Regions from separate parts of the Clostridium sp. JS66 genome, predicted to be linked through region 2. Evidence: riboswitches for the same ligand, from Rfam matches in the RefSeq annotation. Region 2 holds a riboswitch; each other region holds the start of a gene.
The links. Region 2 has a riboswitch for glycine ahead of gcvT (glycine cleavage system aminomethyltransferase GcvT). Riboswitches for the same ligand answer to the same signal wherever they lie in the genome.
Positions count from the first base shown of each region.

Region 1 (6,862 bases), 2.7 Mb from region 2:
TTAATGCAGAAGTAGATATATTTTTATTAAATTTTATTTTCCAGGACTTATCTTTATCTACATTAGTTCTTTCTTGTAATTGTGTTGAATCATTAATATCTGCTGGATCTGCAATTTCATTAGTTACTGTCACAACACAAGTATCTTTAAAACTTCCATCATCAGATACTGCATTTATATAAACTGTACCAGGTTTTACGCCTTTCATAGTCTTTCCATCAAAATAAATTATTCCTTCTGCATTGAAGTTCCACTTTATAGAATTGTTAGAAGCATTACTTGGTAATACACTAGCAGTGAGTGAAGTAGTTTCTCCAATTTTCAAGGTTATGTAATGTTTGTCTAATTCTACAGCTTTAACGGGAATATTGATAATGCTTAAATTATATTTTGTGTCAGCAAATGGATACTTTAACATTTCCCAATCATGATCTTTTGCTAATTCATCATCTGTTAAATTGTAGTAATTATAACATACGCGATTAGGAATATCCGGTATCGGGTCATCCCATGTACAATCTAAATGATACCATTTTTCATTTAGATTTACCAAGTTCCAAATGTGATTATTAATACTGCTATTATCTACTTTACCAACAACAAGCAAATTTTTTATGCCTGCTTTATTTAACATTTTGCATGCTAAAAGTGCATAACCTTCACACATTGTGCTTCCATCATGTAAGGCACTATAAGGACTATTCTTTTTAGCAGTTTCATCATAAGCAACATTCGTAATTATGTAGTCATGTATAGCTTTCTCCTTTTGATCCTGTGTCATAGAATCTCTTATTATATTTTGAAGTATAGAATCCACTTTATTATCTACCCAAATTTCTTCATCATGTGTTAATAAATACGTTACATCAAATTTTATATCTATATTCTTATCATAGCCAGAAGAAGTTGTATTACAGGTGGTAACACAATATCCTGCATAATTATCATATGCAATAACATAATCCATTACTTTATTTGGTAATTTTGGTGGACCTGATAAATCTGAAAAATTTCCTGTATAATGTATTAAAAAATTTGTATTTTTATTGAGCATATTATCTTTAGCCAATTCTTCTAATTGTTCTATAGTATTGCAGTAGTTGTTATTATATGAAAGTAATGCTTTATTCACCTGTTGTTTATTATGAAGTTTAAAAGTTTTTTTATCTTTTGATATGTTACTTTCATTGAAATATTTTTTATTTATATCATTTACTTCAGTACTATAACTATAATGTTCAGTTATGTTTTTGGTTTCAGATGCTTGTACAAAAGTAGGTGAAAGAATAATAAAAAATATAATTAGTATGCTATATGATAATTTAGTACTTATTTTCAATAATGACACTCCTTTTGATATCAAGTAAATACGATACAATTAATTATATCATATAACTTACTTTAATTGATAAATTATATATAGATGTAAAATTATGTTTGAAAGTTAAGTGAATAATTTACTATTGAATATTAGACAGGATATCTAGAAAAAACAGCAAATAAATAGTAACATAGTACTTGTAAAGAAATTGGGGGGATAAAGCTATGAGTATGAATGAGCAGCAGGAGTTGTTGATAAATGAGCTTGAAAGAAATGTTATATTACTTGCATCAGCAGGTACTGGCAAAACAGAAACTTTGTCCAAAAGAGTTGCAAATATAATTGACAAGGGGAAGGCTGAGCCTTCAGAAATATTGTGTATTACTTTTACTAATAAAGCCTGTAAGGAAATGAAAGAAAGAATTGAAGGCATAGTAGGTGCTTCAGCAAAAGACATTACAGTAAAAACATTCCACAGCTTTTGCTTTGATGTAATTAAGCAGGAAGCTAAAAAAGGAACGGATGTGTTTACTGACTTTACAATTTTTGATGAGGAAGATTGTAGAGAGCTTATAAAATACTGTAATTATTTTGATTTTTCAGTTTCAACATTGCAAAAGTTTATTGACACTGTAAAATTGACCATTGCAAAAAATAATATTTATAGTAATGATATTATGGAAGATTGCAGCAGGGCTGTCAGTGCTGTTTTTAAAACAAATGAGGATAAAATAAATCAAATATGTACTGAAAAAGGTAATTTGAATTATAGATTAAAAGAAATCTTAAGGGATAAAGGAAGCATTTTTGTTAATTCTTATAATTCATTACTTTATCATAATCATGGTCTTGATTTTGCAGACTTAATAATTAAAGCTAAAGAGTTATTTAATAACCTAGAAGTAGTTAATTCCTATATAAATAGATACAAATACATAAATATAGATGAAGTTCAAGACACAAGTACGCTGGAGTATTCAATAATAGAAAAATTGTTTAAAGGAAACAACGTTCTAATATGTGGAGATAAATTTCAGACAATTTATGGTTGGAGAGGTTCTGAGCCTAATAGGATATTTAAAAGCTTTAAGGAAAATTATGATCCAAAAGAAATCATATTCACTATAAATTACAGAGCTACAAAAAATTTAACAGAAGCTTCGCTAAAATATCTTGAAAATGCATTTCCAATAGATATGAAGGATACCTATAAAGAAGGTATTGAGTCCGAATCAAAGGATGCTGGAGATAAGATTTCATTAAAGATAGCAGATAATTTAAGAGAAGAAGCCAGATTTATATATAATGAGGTAATAAATTTAGAAAGAAAAAGTGGAAGTGCAGATAATATATGTATGCTTACAAGAGATAATAGATATAATATAAATTTAAGTGAACAATTAAAAAGTATTATGAAACCTGAAGCTGTAAATTTTGAATTTATTTTAGTGGATCAATTTAAATTTTTTAGAAGACAGGAAATAAAGGATGTAATAGCTTTTTTAAAGCTCATTGCAAATAGATATGATTCTATAAGTTTAAAGAGAATAGTGAAGAGACTTCCAACAGGTATAGGGGATAAGACCTTTGAAGCCATTGAATCGGAAAAATACAAAAATTTAGGTATATCCTTATCAGATTTTATAGATGACAATGTGTTCAAATACGGGGATAAATATTCACTGCTTATAGATGAATTTCAGAAGGATAATATTATAGTATTTGATGTGGAGAGTACAGGAGTTGATGTAACTGAAGATGAGATTATTCAAATTGCAGCTATTAAGGTGAATAAAAATGGACAAGTAACAGAGAAATTTGAAAGATTTCTTAAGAATAATAAATCAGTCAAGAATTCAGAGCATGTTCATGGTTTTAGTGATGAATTTTTAAAGAAAAATGGCGAAGATAAAAATACTGTTTTAAAAGAGTTTGTCAAGTTTTCAGAAGGTTTAGTGATAGTTGGACATAATGTTCAGTATGATATTAATATATTGACTAGTGAACTTCGAAGAGCTGGATTGGGCAAGCCTAAATTTAAGGCTTTTTATGATACATTAGATATTTACAGAAGATTTTATCCAAATTTGAGAAATCATAAGCTTGAAACTTTAAGTCATATATTTGAAACCGAAAACAAACCAAGTCATGATGCGATGGATGATATACAAGCTACTAAGGATATTCTTGTAAGAGCCATTGAGGATGATATTATACCTACTTCAATGGAGAGAATAGCTTGTATGTCAAAATATTTAAAAGCATTTAACAATATATCTGACAAATTGAATAACCTTTTTAAAGAAGCAGAAGGAAGCAGACCTCATGATATTGTAAATAAAATTGTAAATGGCTTTAGCTTGAAAACTTTATATACTGGTGATGAAGGTAGGGAAAAGATTGAAAGGCTTAGAGATTTTTATGTACTTTTGAGGGAACTTGATAATAAAAATAAAAACAGCAGAGATTCCTTATTGGATATTATCAGAATAACTTCTCTTTCCAATGGTGAATTGGAGTCACTTGTTGTAAACAGAACTAAAAAGCCTAGAATACCAATAATAACAGTTCACCAGGCAAAAGGTTTAGAATATGAAACTGTATTTATTTCAGGTGTACAGCAAAATACATTTCCATCATATATGTCAATAAAATCAAATAACCTGGAAGAGGAAAAGAGAACCTTTTATGTGGCCATGACAAGAGCTAAAAGACATCTTTACATTACCTGCAATACTGATGGAAGATATAAAAGAACAACGAAAAGTGAGTTTATAGATTTTATACCATCAAGTTATATAAATATAGTATAAAATTTTAACTTAGTATAATAAAAATAATGCGGAGCAAAGCTTCGCATTATTTTTGTTATATTAAGTTAAAATTGAGTTATGCAATATTATCATCTGATTTTTTAAATTTATTCTTTCTAGACAAATATACAGGATAACCTATTATAGTAAGCACAATACCTATTCCAGCATTCATTGGTTGAGTGAATAAAGTGTTTAATATTATATAAGCTCCTCCTAAGATAGCTATAGCTGGTATTATAGGATATAATGGTACCTTGTATGGTCTTGGAAGATCTGGTTTGTTTTTTCTAAGTACAAACACTGCAAGGAATGTCATAACATAGAAAATCCATATTACAAAAATTAAAAGGTCTGTTAATTGATCGAATTTACCTGAAAATACTAATAGTATTGATATAATAGTTAATAATATACCTGAATTTATTGGTGTTTTAAATGAAGGATGTAATTTTGCGAGCCAAGCACTTCCTGGCAACTTATTTTCTACAGCCATTGCATATGGAATTCTCATTCCTGTTAATATATATCCATTTAATGCTCCAAATATAGAAATTAGTATACCTACAGTTATAAGCTTACCGCCTGCTGGTCCAAAGATTATAGTTGCAACATCAGCTGCTGGTGTTTTTGTTCCTGCAAGAGCAGTTGCTGGTAATACAAAAAGATATGCTACATTTATTAATAAATAAACTGCCATAACTAATGATAATCCACCAACAATTGCTTTAGGTAAATCTTTACCTGGATTTTTCATTTCTCCTGATATAGCTCCAACATTTATCCAACCATCATAAGCAAACATTGTAGCTACCAAGGCTGAACCAAGACTTGTGCCTATAGGGTGATTAACAGCTGTCATTGGGAATAATCTTGCTGCACCACCACCACCTTTCATGAGTCCAACTACTATAATTGCAAACAGTGGTATCAATTTACAAACTGTAGCTACAGTTTGAATAGCTCCACCTGTTTTTGATCCCAATGAATTCATACATGTTAAAAATATTATAACTATAATTGCTATTATGTTTAACATTGGGTCGCTTAAACCTAATAATGATATAACCTGTGTGGAAAATATTATGGCAAGTGCAGCTATATTAGCTGGAAAATATATAACCGTTTGAGCCCAACCTAAAAGATATCCCCAAACATCTCCATAAGTTTCCTCTAAGTATGCTACCATACCACCTGTTCTAGGTATTGCTGCAGATATTTCAGCAGCTGTAAGTCCGCCTGCTATAGATATAATTCCGCCTAAAATCCAAGCCATCATGCCTAATCCTGGTGCTCCAGTTGATGAAAATACCGCCCTAGGCTTAAAGAATACACCTGAACCGATAACCATACCGATAACGATTGCAAGAGCAGGAACGAGACCGATTTCCTTTTTTAATTCGCTTTTGTTCATTTTTACATTACCTCCTCAGAAAGTTTAGATTGTGATAATCTCTTATCACGATAAAATATTAACATTGTTTTTTCCTTGACTTAAGATGGATTCTATAATAATGTCTAAATTCTATATGAATTATTAAAAAATATAGATGATTTAGATAATATATTTATTATTTTTCCATTTAATTGAATTGATTTTAATTTTTATTTATTTAATCATCTTAATATAACAAGGTAAAACAATTTGGATAACTTGTTTGGTTTCATTGCTTAGTTTACTCTAGTTTTATATTGTGTATTCATTCAACATTAATAATTTTCAACAATAAAAAAGGACATGAGAGCAAAACTGCCACACATGTCCTCTGTATCTTTACCTGAGAGCTTCGATAATTAATTACCTTACACCATGGGTTCTGTTTAAAACAGTATCTTCAGAGGTTCGTCTTATATCGCTCCTGGTACCTGAAAGTTTCTGATATAGCTGTGGAACTATAACATTGCTTCTTCGGTTAACAAATGTTATCTCACGATATAATCATCCAATCTATATTAATTTATCGTAATTATATCATCAATTCAAACAATTTGCAATGTTTTTATTTATGATCACAATTGATTCTATCTAAAAAATTATTATCATATTTTTTTCTCATTTATCAGTTTTTTTATTCAGTAGTTTCAAATTGATCTTTGCCTACACCGCATAATGGACATACCCAATCTTCAGGAATATCTTCAAAAGATGTTCCTGGAGCTACTCCATTATCAGGATCACCTTGTTCAGGATCATAAATATATCCACATACAACACATACATATTTTTGCATAAAAATACCTCCTTGTTTAATTTGTAATATTAACAGTGTTTCACAATTGGGCAAAACAATACAATAAATTTGATAGTTTATTGAAAAATTATTTTACCGGATATGAATTTTTAATTATGATTTAAAGCTGCAAACTAATTTACAAAATTTAGAAAAAATTGAAAAATATAAAAAATAACTGAAAATTACAAATACTCGCACTGGAATAAAGTGTAAAATAAAGAGAATTACGACTTTATTATTTGCAGAGAAGTTAAATGATTTGTTTTTATAGATGATATAGATTAACTTTTAGAAGCAATAGCTTCTAGATTTGATAAAAAGCAAATTTTAAATTGTAGGGGGGATTTCTATGAACAAGAAAACTATTTCAGTACTTATATGCTTTGCAATGTGCATGGGTACATTACAGGGAGTTCCTTTAGAAAAAGTATCAGCAGCAAATGATATAAATATATCATTGGGACAGGATATAAGCACAAGCAAAGGTAAAACGC
Region 1 is NZ_CP131467.1:4,253,667-4,260,528, reverse strand. Features, by position in the region: gene Q6H37_RS19855 (transglutaminase domain-containing protein) at 1-1,348, opposite strand, end outside; gene Q6H37_RS19850 (3'-5' exonuclease) at 1,546-4,134, shown strand; gene Q6H37_RS19845 (APC family permease) at 4,211-5,548, opposite strand; glycine riboswitch at 5,979-6,077, opposite strand; gene rd (rubredoxin) at 6,204-6,365, opposite strand; gene Q6H37_RS19835 (beta-L-arabinofuranosidase domain-containing protein) at 6,718-6,862, shown strand, end outside.
Region 1: it holds a riboswitch for glycine, as region 2 does, so the genes downstream of both, Q6H37_RS19845 (APC family permease) here and gcvT (glycine cleavage system aminomethyltransferase GcvT) in region 2, are expected to answer to the same signal.

Region 2 (6,862 bases):
GATAAATAATCCACATTGTTAGATATTTTTTTTACGCTGCTATTATTTATTTCAAATTTTTCTATAAGCTTCTTCATTGCTTCCATGCCCATTAAATTAATTTTTTGAGTTGCCTTAGATAATTTTATAACCCTATCAGATCCTTGCACTGCTATTTTTATTTCCTCAGCCAGACTTAATAATTTTTCATTCCCACTCTCAGAACTCTTTGCTTCTTCCACTGACCTTTTTGACAGCTCTTCCATTGTGGCAGTTAAATTTTCAATTGAAGACACTGCTTCTTCAGTTGATATATAAACTCCATTATAATATTCTGAAATATCCTTTGAATTTTCCTTAATAATTTTAGCTATACTCCTAAGCTGTTCCCTTAAATTACAAACAGATTTTACCATATTGCTAATTTTACTTTTGCCATTCAGTAAAAACTGAAATTCATTAGTTTTTTCTTGAACTGTTAAATCTAAATCAGCAGTCATGTTAATAATTTCTGTTGCTATCTTTAATGGCTTTATAATTTTATTATAAAGCAGCATAAAAATTATGCACTGAATTACGAGAAAAGCCATAAGAAACAAAAGTATTTTCATTTTACCATCTCCCATATCCCCCTATAATAATCCAAGTTAATAATAACATAATTTGAATAAAATTTCATAAAATTCACTAATTTTAATATGTGAAACTTTAATACTCACTAAATTCAAATTATTTTGTATTAACAAGTCTTTTATTGAAAACAGAGATTATATATAAAGCTATCTATTCCACTTCTTATACAAATCAGGTCTTTCATCTTTTAAAACACTATAGAATTTATCTATCACGCCTAAATTTTTTAAATCTCTTAGCATAAGCTCAGGGTATTTTACTGTCTTTATAAGCTGCATAGAAGGATCTATAACCTTTACTTTTTCATTTTTAGTTACATATATATGAATTCCTCTCATATCTAATCTCTTAAATCCAAGCTTTTCAAATTCTTCAACCATTCCTATTAAATTCAATACTAAATTTTTGCTTAGTCCGTATTTTTTTATATAAGTATTTAAATCATATCCATCTATATATTCCCTTATCATAACTTTTCCTTTTATTTCATATACTTTTGGAAAATAACTGCTTCCTTCAGCTATTTTTAAAACTTTGTATTCTTCCAAACACCTATCTTCCCTTTTACATATCTTTATTGCTTTTCCATCAGGCATTAAGTACACTTTTCCATTCTTCCCGTGTCCTAAATATTTATATTTACTCACATCAATATAACTCATAGTTGTTTTCTCCCCTCTTCCCAAAATTTCATCATCTTCTTTTATTAATATATTTATTTAATGCAAGAAATGTACTTAATTACCCTGATAATTAAAAATATAATAATCTTATTAAAATTGTAACATTTACCACATGTGTGAATAAACTATTATTATAGTGAGAATAATCGAGGTGACTAATATATGGCTTATTCAAATAGAGAATTGTTAGCAAGACTAATTAAATGTGAATCTGGTGGAGAAGGCGAAAACGGAATGAAAGCCGTTGCTACTTCTATTATGAATAGAGTAAGAGTTCCATATGGTGAGTACCATAAAATTGGTCAAGGGGATATTAGAAAAATAATTTATCAAAAGGGACAATATGATTGCATGCGCTCAGTTTTAGGCGGTGTAGCTAATCCTCAGACAATTTGGGCAAATCCACCGGAACAAATTCACTATGATATTGCAGATTGGGCATTAGCAGGAAATAGATTATTTCCAATAGGTTATTCGCTATGGTATTTTAATCCATTTGCTCCTTGTCCATACACTTTTCCATATAACGGAAGTGGTAGTTTTCAAATAAAAGTAGTGAAACATTGTTTCTATAATCCAACTGCACTCTATGCCAAAACCTAAAATTAAACCATATGCTTAATAAAGTTTTTCATAAATAATAAAATAAAAAATTTTATGCAAGGAGGTTTATTTATGTTTCCTCAATGTTGTTTTAATTGCTTTAATCCTTACACAATAGACTATGATTCTCCTAATATTCTCAACTCTCGTCAGAAAAAGCAACCAGTTCCTCAATTCCAAGAAGAACAACAGCAGCCTCAACAACAACCTCAACAACAACCTCAACAACAGCCTCAGCAGCAGCCAATCATGCAAGATCAAGGATTTGAGCAAGCTCCTGGTTCGCCAATAGCTCAAGATATTCAATATACACAAGGGTACTTAAGAACACAAATAGGTAAAAGGGTTCGAATATTTTTCTTGATTGGAACTAATATAGTACAAGATAGAGAAGGAATTTTAACAGATGTTGGAATCAGCTATGTAATTCTTAGAGAAACAGAAACAAACATAAAAGTACTATGTGATATATATTCAATTAAATTTGTAAATATATTTCCTTAAAATATCCAGCAAAAATACATAGACTTTAAATGCAATTTTTAAATTCCATTTAAAGTCTATTGTAATCTTATAATAAAATAACTAATAAATTTATCTTGTTACCTTAGCTTTAACTAAATCATTCATATTTTTAATAAATATTGTAGTTCCTAACTTTGAATATTTTAGATCTACTAGTGCTAGTCCCATATTTTTTTTCTTTTTAGGTGAAAAATGTTCTGTGGCCACTATACCTACTTTTTCGCCATTAAAAATAACATTAGAACCAGAAATTTCATTGGTGCATTTATCCCCTGTTTCAAATTTTACAATCTTTCTTTTAATTCCCTTTTCACTTTCTTTTTTTAATGCATTCTTCCCAATAAAGTCACTCTTTCTTAAATTAACATAAGTTTTCAATCCAGCTTCAAATGGAGTTATATCTTCCAAAAGTTCATCTCCAAAAGGAGGTAAATTAGAATCTAACCTTAATGCATCCCTTACGGATAAGCCTGCAGGCTTTATACCTTCTTCCCTTCCTGCCTTCAATATACTATTCCAAAGTAATTTTAAGTCTTTGGGCAGGATATAAATCTCAAATCCATCTTCTCCTGTATAACCAGTTCTAGAAAGCAAACACTTTGTCCCACAAATACTTACATCTTTCTTAAAACTCAAATATTTAATTTCTTTAAGGTCTATATCTGTTAATTTTTGTAGTATAGTCTCTGACTTAGGACCTTGCAATGCAAGTTCACAAATTTCATTTGAAATATTAATAATACTTACATCATGCTTATTTTTTTTATTTATAAGCCATTTAAAAATTCTTTTTACATTTCCCGAATTAATAGTAATTAAATAATCATTTTCATTTAATTTATATAATAGTACTATCTCAATAACTGCCCCATAAGGGTAGCACATAAGAGTATACATAGCTCTATTTTCTTCTAAATTTTCAATATCATTAGTTACCAAGTTTTGAATAAAGTGAAAGGCATCCTTACCTTTTATTTGAATTTTTCCTACATGCGAAATATCAAATAATCCTGCTTTTTTTCTTACGGCCTTATATTCTTCTACTACTCCTTCAAATTGCATAGGTAAAGCCCAGCCTGCAATTTTGCCTATCTTTCCACCATATTCTTCATAAACATTATATAGTGGAGTTTTCTTTAATGCTTCCATACTGTTACCTCCTATGTATTCATATAATAAAAAAAGGACCATTGGACATATCCTTATAAATGCCCACATGATCCTCTGTTATTCTATTTAAAAACTTCTACATTTAAATTTAAACATAGTTAAAAATAGAATTTCAGAGTTTCGTCCTATAATGTTACATTTACCTGAAAGTTTCTATTAAACTTGTGGTGTTTTAATATTGCTTCTTCGGTTAACAAAAGTTATCTCACATTATTTTCATCCGATTTATATAGGTTTTTATTATGTAACTCATTATAACACTTTTCTAATTCATTTTTAACCCATTTTTATGAATAAATTATAAAATTTTAGCTATATTTATAAATACTCTATTTAAGCATAACATACCTTAAAAATTAGAACTTAATTATGTATGTAATATACAAATTCTATGAAAAACTATACATTGTACATAATTGTTTTAAGCAATTTTATATTAGTGAAATAAATTTTTAATTGTATAAACATTATAAATAGAGCATAATTAATTTTTTGCTTACTTTTAGTATAATTATTGAATACATTGACAATTAATTAATATAGTTATATTATAATTTTATATTTAAATGCAAATTATTTGCATTTATTTTTATGAGGAGTGATACATAATGTTGAAAAAGTTAATTTTGCTATCTGCTATATTCTGTATGGTACTTACATTTTCATCCTGCAGCAATAAACAAACTTCACCTACAAACAACACTTCACAAAATAATAAGCTAAAAGTAGTAGTTTCCTTTAATGCTATACGAGAATTTGCAGAAGCAGTAGGTAAAGATAAAGTTGAAATTGAAACTATAATACCCAGTGGAACTGAAGCACATGACTTTGAGCCAAAAACAAAAGATTTAAAAGCATTGAGTGATGCTAAAATATTTATATATAACGGTTTTGGCATGGAACCTTGGTCAGATGAAACATTAAAAGCTGTAAATAATAAAAATCTTATAGTTGTAAATGCATCAAATGGTTCTACTCCTATAACAACTATAGATGCTGAATCATCTAAAAGTAATGAAAAATATGATCCTCATTTATGGATGAGCCTAAAAGGTGCAGAAAATGAAGCTAAAAATATAAAAGATGCATTCGTAAAAGCAGACCCTTCAAATAAAGATTATTTTGAAAAAAATTATTTAGACTTTTATAATAAACTTGAACAACTTTATAAAAATTACAATAGCAAATTTAGTACTTTACAAAACAAAAACTTTGTCACAGGTCATGCTGCATTTGCTTACCTCTGCAGAGATTTTGGATTAAATCAAAACAGTATTGAAGGTGTTTTTGCAGAGGGAGAACCTAGTGCTAAAAAGTTAAAAGAACTAGTTGATTATTGTAAAGAAAAGCATATAAAAACAATCTTTGTTGAGGATATGGTAAGCCCTAAAGTTTCCGAAACACTAGCAAATCAAGTTGGAGCTAAAGCACAAAAAATTTATACCTTAGAAAATACAGAGGGCGGTAAAGATTACCTAGAAACTATGAAAAATAATCTTAACTTGATATATAATAGTTTAAAATAGCTAAAAAAGGACTTTCAAATAAATTTTTGAAAAGTCCTTTTTTAGCTTTTTACAATTACACTTTAAATCCAGATGTCATTTTAGTTAGTTTCTTTGACATCCCTGATAAATCTTTTGTATTTTTCTCTATCTCATTCATAGTACTAAGCTGTTCTTCTATGCTTGCACTTATATTTTCAGTACCACCAGCTATTTCACTTGAACTACTAGCTATAGTATTAATAGCCATTTCAATTTCTTTAGTACTCTTTGCCTGCTGCTCATTAGCATTATCTATTTGTTCTATTTGATTTACTATATCTTGTATATTATGTATTATACTTTGTATACTCTCTCCAACCTCAGACGCTTTAGTAACTCCATGAGACACCTTTACTTCAACTTGATCAAATGAGGTTACAGCTGAAGCTGATTTCAATTGATTTTCCTTAACTAATTCAGATATCTGTGTTGCTGCATTATTACTTTCATCTGCAAGCTGTCTAATTTCATCCGCTACTACACTAAAGCCTTTTCCAGCTTCACCTGCACGAGCCGCCTCTATGGCTGCATTTAAAGCTAACATGTTTGTTTGAACTGAAATTCCTGTTATTATTTGAATAATTTCTCCAATCTCCTTTGAAGATACATCAAGATCATTTATGATTATTGATACTTCTTTTGATGAAGAAGCTATATCCGTTATAGAAGAAACAATTTCAGATATTTTTCCTGCTCCTTCTTCTGCTATTTCTTTTGCCTTTTTACTATTTACAGAAGTATTCTTTGTTGCTACAGAAGTTGATTCAGAAAATTTAGCTACTTCTGCAAGACTTGCTGAAGTTTCTTCTGAAACAGCAGCTCCATCTGCTGTGCTAGAGGATATCTCTGAAACAGTACCTGCTATACTATCTAAAGACTGTGTTGTTGCTGTTGTTGCATCACTTAAATTTTCACTTAAGGATGTTATAGTTTCAGCTGAAAATGATACTTCCTTAATAATTGAATGAAGTTTGTCCATAAATAAGTCAAAACTTCTACTCAAATCTCCCATTTCATCTTTACTTTCATAACCTATTCTTTGAGTTAAATCACCATCACTTTCAGAAATTTCTTTTAGTTTTTTGGTAACCCTTCTAATTGGGTCAACAGTTTCTCTTATTATAATTACAGATAAAATCAAAGTTATAATTAAACATATCAATGAAAGTGATATTATTTCAATCATCGTAGTGCCAAAAATCTTTTTACTTTGATCATAAGTATTATTTGCTGCTTTAACATGATTATTGATAATTTCATCAAAGGATGCAGTTAATGCAGTTTTAGCTTTATCAAAATTAGAAGCATCATTAGGTATTGTCTGAGCACTAGCATCTGCAGTTCCTTGCTGTTGAGAAACTTGATGTTGACCTGCAGTTTTTATAAATTCATCCTTTGCTGCTATAAACTTATCATAATTATCTAATAAAGTTTTGTAATCAGCATCACTTTTATATTCTGATAATGATTTGTCAATTGATGCTACCTTATTTGCAACATCACTTTTTATAGTATTCTTTGTATTTTCATCACTTGCATCCATTAACGCACTACTTCTAGTTCGAATATATTCCACATTAGATTTCATGTTCTCTAACTTAACAATTGGACCCATTCTTGATTCACTTAGTTCCTTAATCCCAATATTGACTAAAGACAATTGTTTTACTGAAGCAGCCCCCATTATTAATAGAAAAACAAGAAAACTAGTTGCAAGAAAAC
Region 2 is NZ_CP131467.1:665,015-671,876, reverse strand. Features, by position in the region: gene Q6H37_RS03025 (methyl-accepting chemotaxis protein) at 1-590, opposite strand, end outside; gene Q6H37_RS03020 (serine/threonine protein kinase) at 759-1,274, opposite strand; gene Q6H37_RS03015 (cell wall hydrolase) at 1,458-1,898, shown strand; gene Q6H37_RS03010 (hypothetical protein) at 1,971-2,402, shown strand; gene gcvT (glycine cleavage system aminomethyltransferase GcvT) at 2,493-3,572, opposite strand; glycine riboswitch at 3,715-3,813, opposite strand; gene Q6H37_RS03000 (metal ABC transporter substrate-binding protein) at 4,202-5,119, shown strand; gene Q6H37_RS02995 (HAMP domain-containing methyl-accepting chemotaxis protein) at 5,175-6,862, opposite strand, start outside.

Region 3 (6,862 bases), 380 kb from region 2:
GGTATAAAAAAGCAGAATGTTGCAATATTGAGATATAGTAAAATACCTTGTGCTTTAGTAGAATGTGGCTTTATAACTAACAATGAAGATAGGGACAAGCTATCTAAAGATGAGGTTTTAAAAAGGTTATCTGAAAACATATCTAACGGTATAATAAAATATTTAAAGCAAAGTTCAGATTCATAAAAAGCTTTTAGAAAATGTTAACATAAAATGAAGTATTATATTTACACCTTTTTGTTCTTGTGTTATTATGAGATAATATATTTATGTAATTTATAATTGTATAAGGCTATTAAGCTTTAATTATTTAAACAAATTATAAAGTAATTTGTAATTAATATTGGATAGTAGAGAAATTAATAAGTCTAGGATGACTTTTCTAACTATCCACTATTTGTTTTCAACTAAAAAAATTTTATAACTTTAAAAGTGAAAGGTAGGTGTAAGCCCAATTTGCAGCTTAGAGTAAATATAACTTAAATCATGCTGTATAAAAAGTTGGGTGATGTTTTGAATTTAAATATAGTACTATTTCAACCAGAAATACCACAAAATACAGGTAATATAGCAAGAACTTGTGTACTTACAAATTGTAAACTTCATTTGATAAAACCTTTAGGTTTTAGTTTAGATGAAAAACATTTAAGAAGAGCAGGATTGGATTATTGGAAATACCTAGATCTTGAAGTTTATGAATCATATGAAGAATTAAGAGAAAAATATAAGGATTCAACTTTCTATTTTTCTACTACACATGGTGATAATTTCTATCATGAAGTAGAATTTAAAGAAGGGGATTTTATTGTATTTGGCAGAGAGTCTTGTGGACTTCCAGATAGTGTAAGAAAAAGTGATCCCAAAAGATGTATAAGAGTACCTATGATAAATACTACAACTCGATCATTAAATTTATCTAATACAGTAGCTATTGTTGCATATGAGGCATTAAGACAGATGGATTTTCCAACCATGAAGTAGGAGGAAGTTAAGGTATGGAAAAAATAAAGATAATAACGGATAGTACATCAGATCTGCCATTAAATATAGTAGAAAAATATGATATTGAAGTACTTCCACTCCTTGTTAGTTTTGGTGAAGAAACTTACCAAGATGGTGTAGGCATAAATTTACATACACTGTTATCTAAAATGGATGGAAATAAAGATTTTCCAACAACAGCACAGGTAAATCCACAAAGATTTATGGAATGTTATAAAAAGTATCTTGATCAAGGATATAAGATAGTATCCATACATATCTCATCAAAGTTAAGTGGTACGTATCAATCAGCTTGTATAGCTAAAGATACATTAGAAACAGAAGATATAGTAGTAATAGATAGTTTTAATGTTACATCAGGTCTTGGAATTTTAGCTATGAAGTCAGCCGAATTAAAAGAAAAAGGTTTAGGAATATATGATATAGAAACAGAAATTAAAAATTTAATTCCCCATGTAAAAAGCGTATTGGCATTTGGAACAATGGACAATCTGATTAAAGGTGGTAGAATATCTAAAACTGCAGGGACCATAGCAAATATTTTGGGGATAAAACCCATAATTTCTATAGAAAATGGAGAATTGATTGTAATAGATAAGGTAAGAGGAAGTAAAAAAGCTATAAGAGTTATACTAGATTATTTAGATAAAAAAGGTATAAAGCAGGGGGAAACCTCTGTACTTTTGCATGTAGAAAATAAAGATATTTTAGATAACTTAAGAGAAGATTTGAAAGAAAAAAATAATAAGTTCATTGAATGTGAAGTAGGATGTGTAGTTGGAGTATATGCAGGAGCAGGTGCTTGTGGTGTATTTTTCATAGAAGGTTTTTAATTAAAAAACTAAACTTCAAATTTATAACAAATAAGTTAAAAAGTATTGAAAAAAATGCAGTTGTATAATATAATGTAATAGAACTTATAAAATTTAATTATAATTAAATAAAGACAGATGAAAGTATAAAGAGATATCCTTGAATGGGTAGCCGTCGGGGAAATATAAAAAAGAAGTATTTTTATAAAAACTCTCAGGCAAAGGGATTTATACTGGATGGAACTCTGAATAGTGAGTATATATTTTCCTAAGATTGTATTACATAGCTAACAGTGTTAAACAGAGACATGATGATAGAAGTATCGTTATGTCTTTTTTTATATATAATTCAAGGAGGGATTAATTATGGGAGATTTGAAAAAAACACCATTGTTTGATGTCTATCCAAGGTATGGAGGCAAAATTATAGATTTTGCAGGATGGGCACTTCCAGTTCAGTATCAAGGTATAATTGTTGAACATGAAGCAGTACGCAATTCAGCAGGTATTTTTGATGTATCACACATGGGAGAAGTAGAAGTTAAGGGGAAAGATGCTTTAAAATTTGTACAAAACATAATCACTAATGATGCTTCTACATTGGAGAATAATCAGGCACTTTATAGTCCAATGTGTTATGAAAATGGGGGAACAGTAGATGACATACTTGTGTATAAATATGCTGATGATTATTTTTATTTAGTTATTAATGCAGGAAATATAGATAAAGATTTTAAATGGATGATGGATCATAAAGATAATTTATATGTAGATATTACAAACATATCTCCAGATATTTGTGAATTCGCTATTCAAGGGCCAAAAGCGCAGATGATATTACAGAAGGTTGTAAATATAGATTTAGAAAATATAAAGTTTTTTTACTGTGAAAGAAATGTAAAAGTTAATAATGTTGATTGCATGATATCAAGAACAGGTTATACAGGCGAAGATGGTTTTGAAATATTTTGTAATGCTAAAGATGGGGAAAGCACATGGGTTAAACTTCTAGAGGTTGGAAAAGATGATGGCCTAATACCTGTGGGGCTTGGTTGTAGAGATACTTTAAGATTTGAAGCATGTTTACCTTTGTATGGCAATGAGCTTACTGAAGATATAAGTCCTTTGGAAGCAGGAATTGGTACTTTTATAAAGTTAAATAAGGATAAATTTATAGGCAAGGAAGCATTGATGAAACAGAAATCCCAAGGGTTGAAAAGAAAAATTGTGGGATTTGAAATGAAGGACAGAGGAATTCCAAGGCATGGATATAAGGTTCAAGTGAACGGTGAAGAAATTGGTTTTGTCACTACAGGATATAAATCACCATCTTTAAATAAAAATATAGGTCTTGCTCTTATAAAAGCAGATTATGCAGGTTTGGGAAAAGAAATAGAAATTATTATTAGAAACAAAGGAGCTAAGGCTGAAATAATAGATAAAAAGTTTTATAAAAAAAATTATAAAAAACAGTTGTAAAATATAAAACCTTTTTATATTTATTTGAATTAAGCAGCAAAATTAATGTTTTATCAAATAAAAAATAAAGTGTTAATGAGGGGGAATAAAAATGAAATTATTAGAAAACTTAAAGTACACTAAAGATCATGAATGGGTAAAGGTTGAAGGAGATAAGGCTTATATAGGTATTACAGATTTTGCACAACATTCTTTAGGAGATATTGTATTTGTTGAACTTCCAGAGGTGGATTCTGAATTTAATGCAGAAGAAGCTTTTGGAGTAGTTGAATCTGTAAAGGCAGCATCAGACATATATATGCCTATAAGTGGAAAAATAGTTAAAGTAAATGAAGACTTAGTTGATTCACCTGAATTAGTAAATGAAGACCCTTATGAGAACTGGATAATAATGATTAGTATTTCAGATACAGCACAGCTAAATGATTTATTGGACAGCAAGACTTATGAAGATTTGTGTGGTAAGGAGGAATAATATGTTTCCATATATACCTGTAACTCCTGAAGATGAAAAGAAAATGTTAGATAGTATTGGCTTAAATTCATTAGATGACCTTTTTTCAGATATTCCAGAAAGTATAAAACTTAAAAGAGCTTTAAATTTACCAGAGGGATTGTCAGAATTAGAACTTTCAAAATATCTAGATACTTTGGCTGATAAAAACTTAAGCGCAAATGAACTTACCTGCTTTTTAGGTGCAGGTGCTTATGATCATTATATTCCAGCTTTAATTAAACATATAGTTTCCAAATCAGAATTTTATACTGCATATACACCTTATCAGGCAGAAATAAGCCAAGGAACATTACAGTGCATATTTGAATATCAAAGTATGATTTGTGAACTTACAGGACTTGATGCTGCTAATGCTTCTATGTATGATGGAGCAACTGCTTGTACAGAGGCAGCTTTAATGGCAGTTGATAGCACAAGGAAGAGGAAAATATTAGTATCCAAGACTGTTCATCCAGAAACTATAAAGGTATTAGAAACTTATACAAAATTTAAAGATATAGAATTAATGGAAATAGATATAGCAGATGGAGTTACTGATTTAGAAAAATTAACATCAGCTATTGACAATAAAACAGCAGGAGTTATATTACAAAATCCTAATTTCTTTGGAATAATAGAGGATGTTAAGGAAGTAGAAAAAATTACTCACGACAATAAGGCATTACTTATTATGAGTGTGGACCCTATATCCCTTGGCATATTGAAATCTCCAGGAGAATTAGGTGCGGATATAGCAGTTGGTGAAGGACAAAGTTTAGGAAACAATATGAGTTTTGGAGGTCCATATGTTGGCTTTATGGCAACTAAAGCAAAGCTTATGCGTAAAATGCCAGGAAGAATAGTAGGACAAACTGAAGATTTAGATGGAAAAAGAGGTTTTGTTTTAACTTTGCAAGCAAGGGAACAGCATATAAGAAGGGAAAAAGCAACTTCTAATATATGTTCAAATGAAGCTTTAAATGCCTTGACTGCGGCAATATATCTTACTACCATGGGTAAAAAAGGAATCAAGGAAGTAGCTTATCAAAGTACACAAAAAGCTCATTATGCCTTTAATAAAATCACTAAATCAGGAAAGTTTAAACCTCTATTTAATAAACCTTTCTTTAAGGAATTTGCAGTAGTAAGTGAAAAGGAACCAGCAATTATAAATGATGAATTACTGAAAAATAAAATACTTGGAGGTTATCCTTTAGGTAAAAGTTATGCTTCCTATAAAAATGCACTGCTTTTCTGTGTAACAGAAAAAAGGACAGCTCAGGAGATTGATAAATTAGTAAGTGTAATGGAGGGAGTATAAATGAAAGAATATAATAAATTGATTTTTGAAGTTTCAAAGCCAGGAAGAGTGGCTTATACACTTCCTAAATGTGATGTAGAATGTGAAGTTGTTGAAAATTTAATTCCTAAAGATATGCTAAAGACTAGTGAGGTGGAACTTCCAGAGGTTAGTGAACCAGATGTAATAAGACATTTTACACTTCTTGCAAATAAGAATTATGGAGTAGATAATGGTTTTTATCCTTTAGGCTCTTGTACCATGAAATACAATCCTAAAATAAATGAAGATATAGCTTCCAACCCACAGTTTTTAAACATTCATCCATATCAAAGTGAAGATACTGTACAAGGAGCACTTGAAATAATGTATGATTTGAGCAGTAAACTTTCAGAAATATCTGGTATGGATTATGTTACACTTCAGCCAGCAGCAGGTGCTCATGGAGAACTTACAGGACTTATGATAATTAAATCTTATCATAGAAAAAGAGGAGATTTGAAAAGAACAAAAATCATAGTTCCGGATTCTGCCCATGGAACAAATCCTGCCAGTGCCAATGTAGCTGGTTTCACTATAGTTGAAGTAAAATCTGATAAAAAAGGACTTGTGGATATAGAATCTTTAAAATCTGTATTGAATGATGAAATAGCAGGGTTAATGTTAACAAATCCAAATACATTAGGTCTTTTTGATTCGAATATTAAATTGATATCAGATATGGTACATGAAGCTGGAGGTCTTGTTTACTACGATGGTGCAAATTTAAATGCTATTATGGGAGAAGCAAGACCTGGAGATATGGGATTTGATGTAGTTCATATGAATCTTCATAAAACATTTTCAACACCACATGGAGGTGGAGGACCAGGAAGTGGTCCTGTAGGAGTAAAAGAGAGGTTAGCTGAATTTTTACCTGTACCTGTTATAGAAAAGAAAGAGGAAAAATATACTTTGAATTATGATAAGCCTTATTCTATTGGAAAAGTTAAAAGTTTTTATGGTAATTTTAATGTCATAGTAAAGGCTTATTCCTATGTACTTACAATGGGAGCAGAAGGACTTAAAAAAGCTAGTGACATAGCTGTGTTAAATGCTAATTATATAAAAGGTAAATTGAAGAATTATTATAATCAGCCTATAGATAGTATTTGTAAACATGAATTTGTAATGGCAGGTTTAAAGGATGCACCTGAAGGTGTCAGTACTCTTGATATAGCTAAAAGGTTATTAGACTATGGATATCATCCACCAACAATATATTTTCCTTTAATTATCGATAGTGCATTGATGATAGAGCCTACAGAAACGGAAAGTAAGGAAACTTTAGATGGCTTCATAGATTCCATGATAAAAATAGCTGAAGAAGCTAGAGAAAATCCTGAAATATTAATAAATGCACCACATAACACACCAATTAAAAGATTAGACGAAGTAAAAGCTGCTAGAAATCCTGTAGTGAAATATAGTAAGAAAGATTAGATAATTTACTATAAATAATCTGCATTAAATAAGATTATAATATAAAATTGTTAAAAAAATAATTACTGTTAATACTCGATAACCCATAAATAACATTTATTTGTAAATGACGTTACAAATAAATGTTATTTTTATATGTGATAAAATATGGCATTTTAAAGAAAACTATGAATTCACTTATTCATATGTCTGGAAATAGATAAAATAATAGTCAGTAATTATAAAAAATTGCATGATATATGGGTTTAAATGGATGTTATGTATCCGAAAACAAAATAAATGCTATAAAAA
Region 3 is NZ_CP131467.1:280,033-286,894, forward strand. Features, by position in the region: gene Q6H37_RS01370 (N-acetylmuramoyl-L-alanine amidase) at 1-186, shown strand, start outside; gene Q6H37_RS01375 (tRNA (cytidine(34)-2'-O)-methyltransferase) at 514-981, shown strand; gene Q6H37_RS01380 (DegV family protein) at 996-1,835, shown strand; glycine riboswitch at 1,953-2,054, shown strand; gene gcvT (glycine cleavage system aminomethyltransferase GcvT) at 2,181-3,293, shown strand; gene gcvH (glycine cleavage system protein GcvH) at 3,385-3,768, shown strand; gene gcvPA (aminomethyl-transferring glycine dehydrogenase subunit GcvPA) at 3,770-5,110, shown strand; gene gcvPB (aminomethyl-transferring glycine dehydrogenase subunit GcvPB) at 5,111-6,571, shown strand.
Region 3: it holds a riboswitch for glycine, as region 2 does, so the genes downstream of both, gcvT (glycine cleavage system aminomethyltransferase GcvT) here and gcvT (glycine cleavage system aminomethyltransferase GcvT) in region 2, are expected to answer to the same signal.